2 regions of the Methylobacterium brachiatum genome follow, and region 2 is predicted to be linked to the other one. Evidence: predicted binding sites of a transcription regulator. Region 2 holds the regulator's gene; the other holds the start of a gene.
What was found. The regulator PhoB, encoded in region 2, activates phosphate uptake and scavenging genes when phosphate is short. The targets are predictions, from matches to a motif close to TGTCATNNANCTGTCAT.
Positions count from the first base shown of each region.

Region 1 (5,035 bases), on a different contig from region 2:
CATCACGGCGTCCGCCGCTGTCCGAGGGGCCCGCTTGTCCAGCAGGAATGAACGCCGGGATCGGTGCCTCGATCTGGATGTGTTCAAGACGCTTCTCGTCACGGGCATGGTCTTCGCCCACGTCGTCCAGATCGTTCAGGCGCCGGGCGACAGGCTGGCGGAAGGCCTGTCGAACGTCATCAACCTCATCAGCTTCTCGGGTTTCCTGTTCGCGTTCGGCTGGGGAACGGCCCTGTCCCGCCGCAGGGATCGGGCCGGGACGGTTTGGGCCCGGCTCAAGGGCCCCGCGCAAATCCTGCTGGCCTTCTACCTGTCGGGCATCGGGCATCTGCTGCTGATCGAGCGGACCGGCTGGTCCGGCACGCGGATCCTGGGCGTCGTGACGCTGACCGACCTGCCCGGCCACAGCGAGTTCCTGGCCTCGTTCTTCGTCCTGAGCCTCGCGATGATCGGGATCGGGCGATGGCTCGGCCCGCTCGCCGCGCAGCCAGCGATCCTGGCCCTGGGCGTGGCCCTCTCGGCCCTGTCCGGATGCGTCCAGATCGAGGCCTTCGATCTGCCCTGGCTGAGGATCCTGTTCAGCGCGCCGAACACCACGTATTTCCCGCTCGCGCCCTACGCGATGTGGCTGTTTCTCGGAGCATTCTATGCCGGGAAGCCGGAACCGTTCGGCCGCCTCGCGCTGTGCCTTGCCGCCCTGGCGACCTACGGGTTTCTCGCCGTGGCGATGACGGCCGAGCGTCCGCCCGCCCGCTTCCCGCCCTCGACCCTGTGGGTCGTGGGGCCGGCCCTGTTCCTCCTGCTCTATCGGGCGGCCAGCATGGCGATCGTCCGGCGCGTCGCCCTCCCCCGCTTCCTGACGAGCCCGGGGCGGCATGTCCTGATCTACCTGGTCGCCTCGAACCTGGCCCTGTTCACGTGCCAGACCCTGTTCGGCCACCCGGTCCAAGGTCCGTGGCAGGCCACGCTCGTCACCGCCACCCTGATCGCCGCGATCGCGACGGCGATCGAAGCCGCCTCGACCGCGATGCAGACATCGCGGTCGCCCGCCCGGGTCGCGCCGACGTGAACTGTCAGCCGCGCGCGCCGTCGCCGGTCACCTCGAGGACGGCGCAGGCGCGGATCGGACGGCCGTACTCGTCCGTCCCCGCCACGGTGACCCGGTGGGCGCCGGGCGGGAGGTCGTCCGGCAGGCGGGCGGTCCAGATATGGGTCGAGGGCGTCGCCTGGACCCAGCTCTTCTTGGTCTCGGGGTACCGCGCGTAGAGCTCGGTCACGAACGGGTCGAGCCGCCGGGTGCGGACCATCGGCTCCGGCGCCCGGTCGCCGATCCCCACAGTCAGGGTCGTGCGCGGGCCGCCGTCGAAGACGTTGACCACGAGGTTGGTCGAGGCCAGCGCCTCCTGCGGGACCGGGGGGCGCAGGCCCTGCATCGGATGGCTCGCCCGGACGATCTCCGGGGCGGCGGGACGCAACTCGCTCTCGAAGGCGATGCGCATCGTCGCGTCCGGCTCGCCCTGGGCGGGGACGAAGCGGGTCGTGTAGTCGGTGCCGCGGATCGAGAGCACGTGGAAGCCGTTCGGCGTGCCGTCGCGGCTGTCGGCCGAGGGGATGCCGGTCCGGGTATCCGGCCCGCTCCACCACGAGCCCGACACGGCCGTCATGACGTGGTGGTGGTGCCCGTCCGCCGGGTAGTGATGCTCGGTGGTGTGGGTGTGGCCGGCGAGGCTGAGCACCTTGCGGCCGGCCAGCACGTCGAGCAGCGCCGCCCGGTCGATCGTCGCGCTGCGCGGGTCGTCGCCGGTATCGGTGAGCAGCGGGATGTGGGTCGCCAGCACGATCAGGTCGTCCGGCGGGATCTCGGCCAGGAGGTTCTTCAGGAAGGCGAGCGTCCGCTCGCCGATATGGCCCCGGTAGGTGTTGGCCCCGACCGGCACCGGCGGCCCCATCCACTCCACGTTGTCGAGCATGACGAACAGCACCCGCCCGTGCCGGAACGCGTAGCTCGGCGCGCCGAACACGCGCTTCCAGGTCTCGCGGCTGTAGCGCGCGTCCGGGGCCTGCATGTTGAGGTCGTGGTTGCCGGGCAGGCTGTACCAGGGCAGCCCGATCCGGCCGACGATGCGGTTGGAGCGGCCGTAGAGCGAGAGGTCGTCGAACAGCACGTCGCCGGTGGTGAGGCCGAACGCCGCCGGGATGGTCATCGCCCGGGCGACCGCGGTGTCGCGCACATGGTCGAGCTCGAACCGGCTCTCCGGCTGCGGATCGGTGAACAGGATCACGTCGAAATCCGCCGGCTCGTCGACCCGGGTCAGAGTGAAGTCGATCGAGGCCGGAAGCGGGCCGGTGGGTGCGAGGCCCCGGTAGCGCAGGCCGAGGCTCGCCGGCGTGCCGTTGGGCTGGTGGATGTAGGAGTGCCGGGGCACGTTGTCGGCATCGCGCGGCAGGGCGTAGCCGGGCGGCTTGATCACGAAGACCGCGCCGTCCCCGGGCATCGGCAGGCGATAGCGCCCCTGCCCGTCCGTGCGCGCGACCTCGCGGCCGTTCGAGACCAGCACGCCCGGCAGCGGCGCGCGGTCGGCGCCGGTCGCCGGGACTGCATAGACGATGCCGGTGGCCTCCCCGGATTCCTGCGCCCCGGCGCGGCCGGCGATGAGGCCGAGGGCGGCGGCGCCGGCCACGGTCTCCCGGCGGGTGAGGCGTGCGGGTGCGGGATTGGAATCGCGCGACATCGGGGGCTCCTGCTCGGCGGCAAAGGCCAAGCAGAGGCGTTTGACCGCCCGATGACAGCGCGGCCCCGAAACGCACGAGGCCCGCACCCCGGATGGGATGCGGGCCTCGGATGAAGCCGTCGGGCCGAGGCGCGGAGCGCTTACTCCTCGTCGCCGGGCTCGAAGGTCTGGGGCAGCGGCTCGGCGCTGGCGACCGGGGTCGGCGCCCCGATGGTCGAGGGCACGTTCACGCCGTCGCGCTTGTAGATGTCGTCGCGGAATTGCACGAGGCCATCCGGGGTCGCCCAGGCGGTGATGTAGGTCCAGTAGACCGGCACGGGCTGGGCGATGTTGGCGTCGACGCGCTTGCCGCTCTCGATCGCCTGCTCGACCTGCTCACGGCCCCAGCCGGGGGTCTCCTTCAGCAGCCAGGTGATGTACTCGCGCACGTTCTGCACGCGCACGCAGCCCGACGAGATGAAGCGGAAATCGTCGCCGAACACGCCCTTGGTGTTCGTGTCGTGCATGAACACGCCGTAGGGGTTCGGGATGTTGATGCGGACGATGCCCATCGAGTTGAAGTCGGCACCCGATTCCTGCCGGTAGGTGTAGCGCGTGCCCTCATCCGAGTTCCAATTGATCGAGCGCGGCGAGACCTCGCCATTGCCCGACAGGATGTGGATCTTATTGTCGGTGAGGTAGTTCGGATCCTTCTGCATCTTCGGGATCAGGTCCTTCTTCACGATGGAAGCCGGGACCGTCCAGGTCGGGTTGAAGTTGATCTGCGTCGCCTTGGTGTTCATGATCGGCGACTGGCGGTCGATCTTGCCGACGCCGGCGGCGTGCAGCGTGACGACCTGGCCGTTCTCCACGGTCTCCACCAGGGCGGCCGGGATGTTCATGATCACGAAGCGCCGGCCGAGATCGCCCGAATAGGAGCGCAGGCGGACGACGTTGGTCTCGAGCTGGTGCAGCCGCACGTCGGCGGGCACGTTCATCGCCTGCTGGGTGGCGAGGCTCATCGCGCCGGTCTGGCTGAGGCCGTGCCGGGCCTGGAAGCGCTTCACGCCGGCCGCGACGTAGGAATCGTACACGCCCGAGCCGCCGGCGGCCGGATCGAGGTCGCCGGTGACGATCAGGCGCTGGCGCACCGCGGCCACCGCCGGACCCTTCGCGCCGACGCGCAGGCGCTCGGCGCCCGAGACCGGACGCCAGCCGCCGCGGTTGACGATATCCCGATAGCGCTCGACCATCTGCTCGGTGGCCGCCACGGTCTGGGGCGACAGGATCGGCACGGTCTCGCGCTGCACCTGCATGCCGGCAGGCGAGGCGTAATCCTGCGCCCACTCGGCCTGGGCGTAGTTGCCCTGGTCTCGGGCCTCGGCGGCGCCGAGCCCGAGCGTGCCGAGCGCGGCGACGCCCAGGATGGCGGTGAACCGGTTTGTTGCCTTGGTGCGCATCAGTCGCTGGCTCTTGTCCGGAGTTCGTCAGTTCATGGCGAGAGCGGGTCTACCCGGTCGCCACGGTGTCGGGATGGCCTTAAGACTCCCTATCGAAGGGGCCGGATTGTGGCATCGGCGTGCGCCAACGCACCTGACGACTGGCTGCGGCGCGGCGACAACTGTCACCCGCGGGACGGTGTGGCAGAGATGCCACCGTCGGGCGGTCCGGGCTGGCCGCGCCGGGCGCCCAAGGCCCGCGCCGTAGGTCGCCGCCGCGATCGCGGGCGGACCGATTGCTAGACGAGTCAGGACGGAAGCATGCCCATGAAGATCCTTTGCACGGCCCTGCTGGGCCTCGGCCTGTTCGCGAGCACGGCGCAGGCGGCCCCGGAGGCGGCGCCGGTCAAGGCCGGCGATCTCACGATCGACACGCCCTGGCTGCGCGCCACGCCGAACGGCGCCAAGGTCGCGGGCGGTTACGTGCGGATCGTCAACACCGGCTCGGCCCCCGACACGCTTACCGGCGCCTCGGTGCCGTTCGCGACCTCCGGCGAGATCCACTCCATGTCGATGGAGGGCGGCGTGATGAAGATGGCCCCGGTTTCGGGCGGCCTGACGATCAAGCCCGGCGAGACGGTCGAGCTGAAGCCCGGCGGCTATCACCTGATGTTCGAGGGCCTGACCGGCGCCCCCAAGGCCGGCGATACCGTGTCCGGGACGCTGACATTCCAGCGCGCCGGCACCGTGCCGGTCACGTTCTCGGTGGCGCCGATCGGCGCGAGCGCACCGGGCGGCGGCCACCAGCATCACCACTAGCAGACATCGATCACGCCGCAGTCCGGGACACGCTGCGCGTGTTTCGGGACAGTCCACGCCGCTTGA
Region 1 is NZ_FOQW01000009.1:153,033-158,067, forward strand. It holds gene BMZ47_RS13585 (hypothetical protein) at 80-1,069, shown strand; gene BMZ47_RS13590 (calcineurin-like phosphoesterase C-terminal domain-containing protein) at 1,074-2,732, opposite strand; gene BMZ47_RS13595 (L,D-transpeptidase family protein) at 2,873-4,171, opposite strand; partial or broken gene BMZ47_RS13600 (copper chaperone PCu(A)C) at 4,532-4,969, shown strand.
Region 1: the regulator PhoB is predicted to act here: its motif matches at 2,773-2,789, upstream of BMZ47_RS13590 (calcineurin-like phosphoesterase C-terminal domain-containing protein).

Region 2 (5,035 bases):
GGCGAGGTCACCTTGCTCGTGCCGGTCACGCCGCCGCCGAGCCTCGACCCGGCGGATCCCGTGCGGATCCGGGCCAAGCTGACCTATCTGGTCTGCGAGACCGAATGTGTGCCGGGCTCCGCCGACCTCGCCCTGACCCTGCCGGTGGGCGAGCCTCGGCCCGATGCCGATCAGGCCGCCCTGTTCGCGCGCGCCCGGACCGCCCTGCCCGCCCCGGCGCTCTGGCCGCTGCGCCTGTCCAGCCAGGGCGACACCCTGCAGCTCGATTTCGCCGCGGCGGGTCTCAAGCCCGAGACCATCAAGAGCGCGTCCTTCTTCCCCTATTCCGAGACCGCGATCGACAATGCCGCCGCGCAGGTGATGACCGTCGACGAGGCCGGCCTGCACCTCACCCTGGCCCGGAGCAGCCCCGCCGAGCCGGCGCCCGCCGCCCTGCCCGGCGTGCTGACCGTCGAGGAGGCGACCGGCGCCGGCACCCACCGCCTCGCTTTCGCGTATGGCGACGAGCCGGTGCTGCCGGCCCCGACGGCGGTGCCCGAGGCCCCGGCCGCGCCGCAGGCGGCCCCCGCCTTCGACGCGCTGACGCTGGCGAGCGCGGTCGGGCTCGCCTTCCTCGGCGGCCTGATCCTCAACCTGATGCCCTGCGTCTTCCCGGTCCTGTCGATCAAGGTGCTGGGCCTTGTGCGGCACGCCGGCGAGAGCGCCGCCCGCGTCCGGCTGCACGGCCTCGCCTACACGGCGGGCGTGCTCGTGAGCTTCCTCGGCTTGGCCGGCCTGTTGCTCGCCCTCAAGGGCGGCGGGGCGGCGATCGGCTGGGGTTTCCAGCTGCAATCGCCGGCGGTGGTCGCCGGCCTCGCCTATCTGCTGCTGGCGATGGGCCTGAGCCTGTCGGGGGTGGTCCATCTCGGCGGGCGGCTCGCCGGATTCGGCGACGGCCTCGCCCGGCGCTCGGGGCTCAGCGGCTCGTTCTTCACCGGCGTGCTGGCAACGCTGGTGGCGACCCCCTGCACGGCGCCGTTCATGGGCTCGGCGGTGGGCTTCGCGCTGACCCAGAGCGCCGGCGTCGCCCTCGCGGTGTTCGCGAGCCTCGGGTTCGGCCTCGCCCTGCCGTTCCTGGTGCTCACCCTGTGGCCGCCGGCCCTGCGGGTGTTGCCGCGTCCGGGCGCCTGGATGGAGACGCTGAAGCAGGTTCTGGCCTTCCCGGTCTACGCCACGGTGGCGTGGCTGGTCTGGGTCCTGGCGCAGCAGGTCGGGCCGCAGGGGCTGCTCTCCGGGCTGATCGGCCTCGTGCTGGTGGGCTTCGCCGCCTGGGCCTGGGAGCATGGGCGCGTGGCGACGCCGGGCTTCGGGCGGGTCGCCCAGGGGCTCGCGGTGCTGACGATCCTGGCGGTGGCAGGCCTGACGCTCAGCCTCGACCGCGACCGGGCGGCCCCCGCCGCCCAGGCCGCCGCCGACGGCGTCCAGCCGTTCACCCAGGCCCGCCTGGACTCCCTGGTGAACGAGCGCCGGCCGGTCTTCGTGAACATGACCGCCGCCTGGTGCATCACCTGCGCGGTCAACGAGACGACCTCGCTCTCGACCAAGGCGGTGCGGGCGGCGATGGCGGATCGGGGCGTCACCTACCTGAAGGGCGACTGGACCAACCAGAACCCGGAGATCACGCGCCTGCTGGAGAAGCACGGGCGCAGCGGCGTGCCGCTGTACCTGCTCTACACCGGCACGGGGGAACCCCAGGTGCTGCCGCAGATCCTCACCGAGGGGACGGTGCTGGCGGCCCTGGAAACGGTGCCGGCCTCAGCCAACAAGAGCGCGGCGCTGGCCCGCTGACCGGACAGGCGGTCTAGGCTTCCAGCGAGAACGTCTCGTCGAAAGCGTAGCCCGAGCCCCGCACCGTGCGGATCGGGTCGGCCTGCCGGGGCGCGTTGAGCGCCTTGCGCAGGCGCCCGACATGCACGTCGACGGTGCGCTCGTCGATATAGACGTCGTGGCCCCAGACCCCGTCGAGGAGCTGCTCGCGGGAGAAGACCCGGCCGGGGGCCAGCATCAGGAATTCGAGCAGGCGGAATTCGGTGGGGCCGAGATGGAGCTCCTCGCCGGCGCGGCGGACCCGGTGCCCGGTGCGGTCGAGCTCGATATCGCCGGCCGCCAGCCGGTCGGCGACATGGGCGGGCTTGGCCCGGCGCAGCAGCGCCCGCACCCGGGCCAGCAGTTCCGGCACCGAGAACGGCTTGACGATGTAGTCGTCGGCGCCCGTGCCGAGGCCGCGGACCCGGTCCCCCTCCTCGCCCCGGGCGGTGAGCATGATCACCGGCAGCCGCTCGGTCTCGCGCCGGGCCCGGATGCGGCGGCACAGCTCGATCCCAGAGAGGCCCGGCAGCATCCAGTCGAGCAGCACCAGATCCGGGGTGCGCTCGGCCAGGAGCAGTTCCGCGTCGTCGCCGCGCGTCGCCGAATCGACCAGGAAGCCCTCGGCCTCCAGGTTGTAGCGCAGCAGGGTGGTCAGGGCCTCCTCGTCCTCGACGATCAGGACTTGCATGCTCACGTTCGTTAACCTGTTCCGTACTCGGTACCGGCCGGCGCGCCCGCGCCGGGGGACCCGGACGCGCCGATGGTGCGGCAGAGGCCGCCATCCCTCAAGCCGCAGGCCGCCACAATCGGGCGTTGCCCCACAGGGCAGCGTGCGGATCGGGCCGACCGCACCGCGACCCGCCTGTTACGGGGCCGTGGCGGCGGGGCCGACGGTCGCGTAGTTCGACGCGTCGTTCTTCGGCCGCTCGCCCGCCAGGGTCTCACCGGTGGCGAGGTAGTGGATCGTCTCGGCGATGTTGGTGGTGTGGTCGCCGATGCGCTCGACGTTCTTGGCGCAGAACAGCAGGTGCGTGCAGAACGAGATGTTGCGCGGATCTTCCATCATGTAGGTCAGGAGTTCGCGGAACAGCGAATTGTACAGCGCGTCGATCTCGCCGTCGCGCTCCCAGACGTCGTAGGCGGCCTTCACGTCGCGGCTCGCATAGGCGTCGAGGATGTCCTTGAGCTGCGCCTCGGCGAGGTCGCTCATGTGGCGCACGCCGAGCACGATCTTCTGCGCCGGCGCCTGATCGGAAATCGCCACGACGCGCTTGGCGACGTTCTTGGCGAGGTCGCCGATCCGCTCCAGGTCGCCCGAGACGCGGATCGCCGAGATGGTCTCGCGCAGGTCGATCGCCAGGGGCTGCCGCCGGGCGATGAGCAGCACGGCCCGCTCCTCGATGTCGCGCTGGAGCGCGTCGAGACGCTTGTCGGCGACGATCACCGCCTGGGCGAGCGTATCGTCCCGGCGGACCAGAGCGTCGGTCGCCTCGGCGGCCATCTTCTCGGCCACGCCGCCCATCTCGGAGATGGAGCGACGCAGGTCATCGAGGTCGGTGTCGTAGGAGCTGACGATATGGCCGGGCATGGTGGATCCTTCGATGGCGTCCCGCAAACCTTGATCCGCGAGGTCTGGCGGAAACCCGCCGCTGCGGTCACGGGCGCCGGGGCGCGTGCCCCGGTGCCCACTCCCTTGCATTGTCTGGAACAGGCTGCGGAGCGGTGAGGATCGGCATCCCGAGCCGAGCCCGCGACCGGAACAACCGGACCGTGCCGATGTTCCCCGACCGAGCAGCCTGTTCCGGAGTCGCGCCGGCGCTTGTTGCGCTTGGGCGCGGCCCCTAGTCTTTAGAGCGGTGCTCTTTTCTCGCCGAAACCGTATTCAACGTTACGGAAAGCGGTAAACATCCCGTTTGACGTCTTCGCATCCCGGAGGTGAGCGTCCGCCCTCCGGGGTCTTGGTTCAGCCGAACCGGCCGGTGATGTAATCCTGCGTGCGCTGCTCGACCGGGTTCATGAACATGCGGTTCGTGGGTCCGAATTCGATCAGCTCGCCGAGATACATGAAGGCGGTGAACTGCGAGATGCGGGCCGCCTGCTGCATGTTGTGGGTGACGATCACGATGGTGAACTCGTCGCGCAGCTGCTCGATCAGCTCCTCGATCCGGCCGGTGGAGATCGGGTCGAGGGCCGAGGTGGGCTCGTCGAACAGGATCACCTCCGGGCTCTGGGCCACGGTGCGGGCGATGCACAGGCGCTGCTGCTGCCCGCCCGACAGGCCGGTGCCGGCTTGGCGCAGCTTGTCCTTCACCTCGTCCCAGAGGGCGGCCTTGCGCAAGGCCTGCTCCACCCGCCCGTCGAGTTCGGATTTCGGCAGCTTCTCGTAGAGGCGCAGGCCGAAGGCCACGTTGTCGTAGATCGACATCGGGAAGGGCGTCGGCTTCTGGAACACCATGCCGATGCGCGAGCGCAGCTCGTTCAGATCGATCGCGGGATCGAGCACGTTCTGGCCGTCGAGCAGGATCTGCCCCTCCGCCCGCTGCTCCGGGTAGAGGCTGTAGATCCGGTTGAAGCAGCGCAGCAGGGTGGACTTGCCGCATCCGGACGGGCCGATCAGCGCCGTGACCTGCCGGTCATGGAAGTTGATGTCGACATTCTTCAGCCCGTGGAAGCTGCCGTAGTAGAAGTTCAGGCCCTTCACGGCGATGCGGACCGCCCCACTCTCGTTGGCGTGGTTGCGGGTGAGATCGACCGTGGGGATCGCGGAGGCGGCGTTCATCGTCGTGTCCTCGAGAAGGGTCTTAGCGCGACATCTGCGGCTTGATGACGAGACGGGCGATGATCGACAGCACCAGGATCGTCGCGGTGATCAGGAGCGCCCCGGCCCAGGCGAGGCTCTGCCAGTTCGGGTAGGGCGAGAGGGCGAACTGGTAGATCATGACCGGGAGGTTCGCGACGCCGCCCATCAGGTCCGGCGAGAACCAGGAATTGTTGTTGAGCGCCGTGAACAGGAGCGGCGCGGTCTCGCCCGCGATGCGGGCCAGCGCCAGGATGATCCCGGTGACGATGCCGGCCGAGGCCGCCCGCCAGGTGACGCTGATGATCACCGTCGAGGGCGGCGCGCCGAGCGCCGCGCCGGCCTCGCGCAGGGTGCCGGGCACCAGGCGCATCATGTCCTCGGTGGTGC
Region 2 is NZ_FOQW01000013.1:73,711-78,745, reverse strand. It holds gene BMZ47_RS17990 (protein-disulfide reductase DsbD family protein) at 1-1,827, shown strand, start outside; gene phoB (phosphate regulon transcriptional regulator PhoB) at 1,841-2,536, opposite strand; gene phoU (phosphate signaling complex protein PhoU) at 2,714-3,436, opposite strand; gene pstB (phosphate ABC transporter ATP-binding protein PstB) at 3,812-4,627, opposite strand; gene pstA (phosphate ABC transporter permease PstA) at 4,650-5,035, opposite strand, start outside.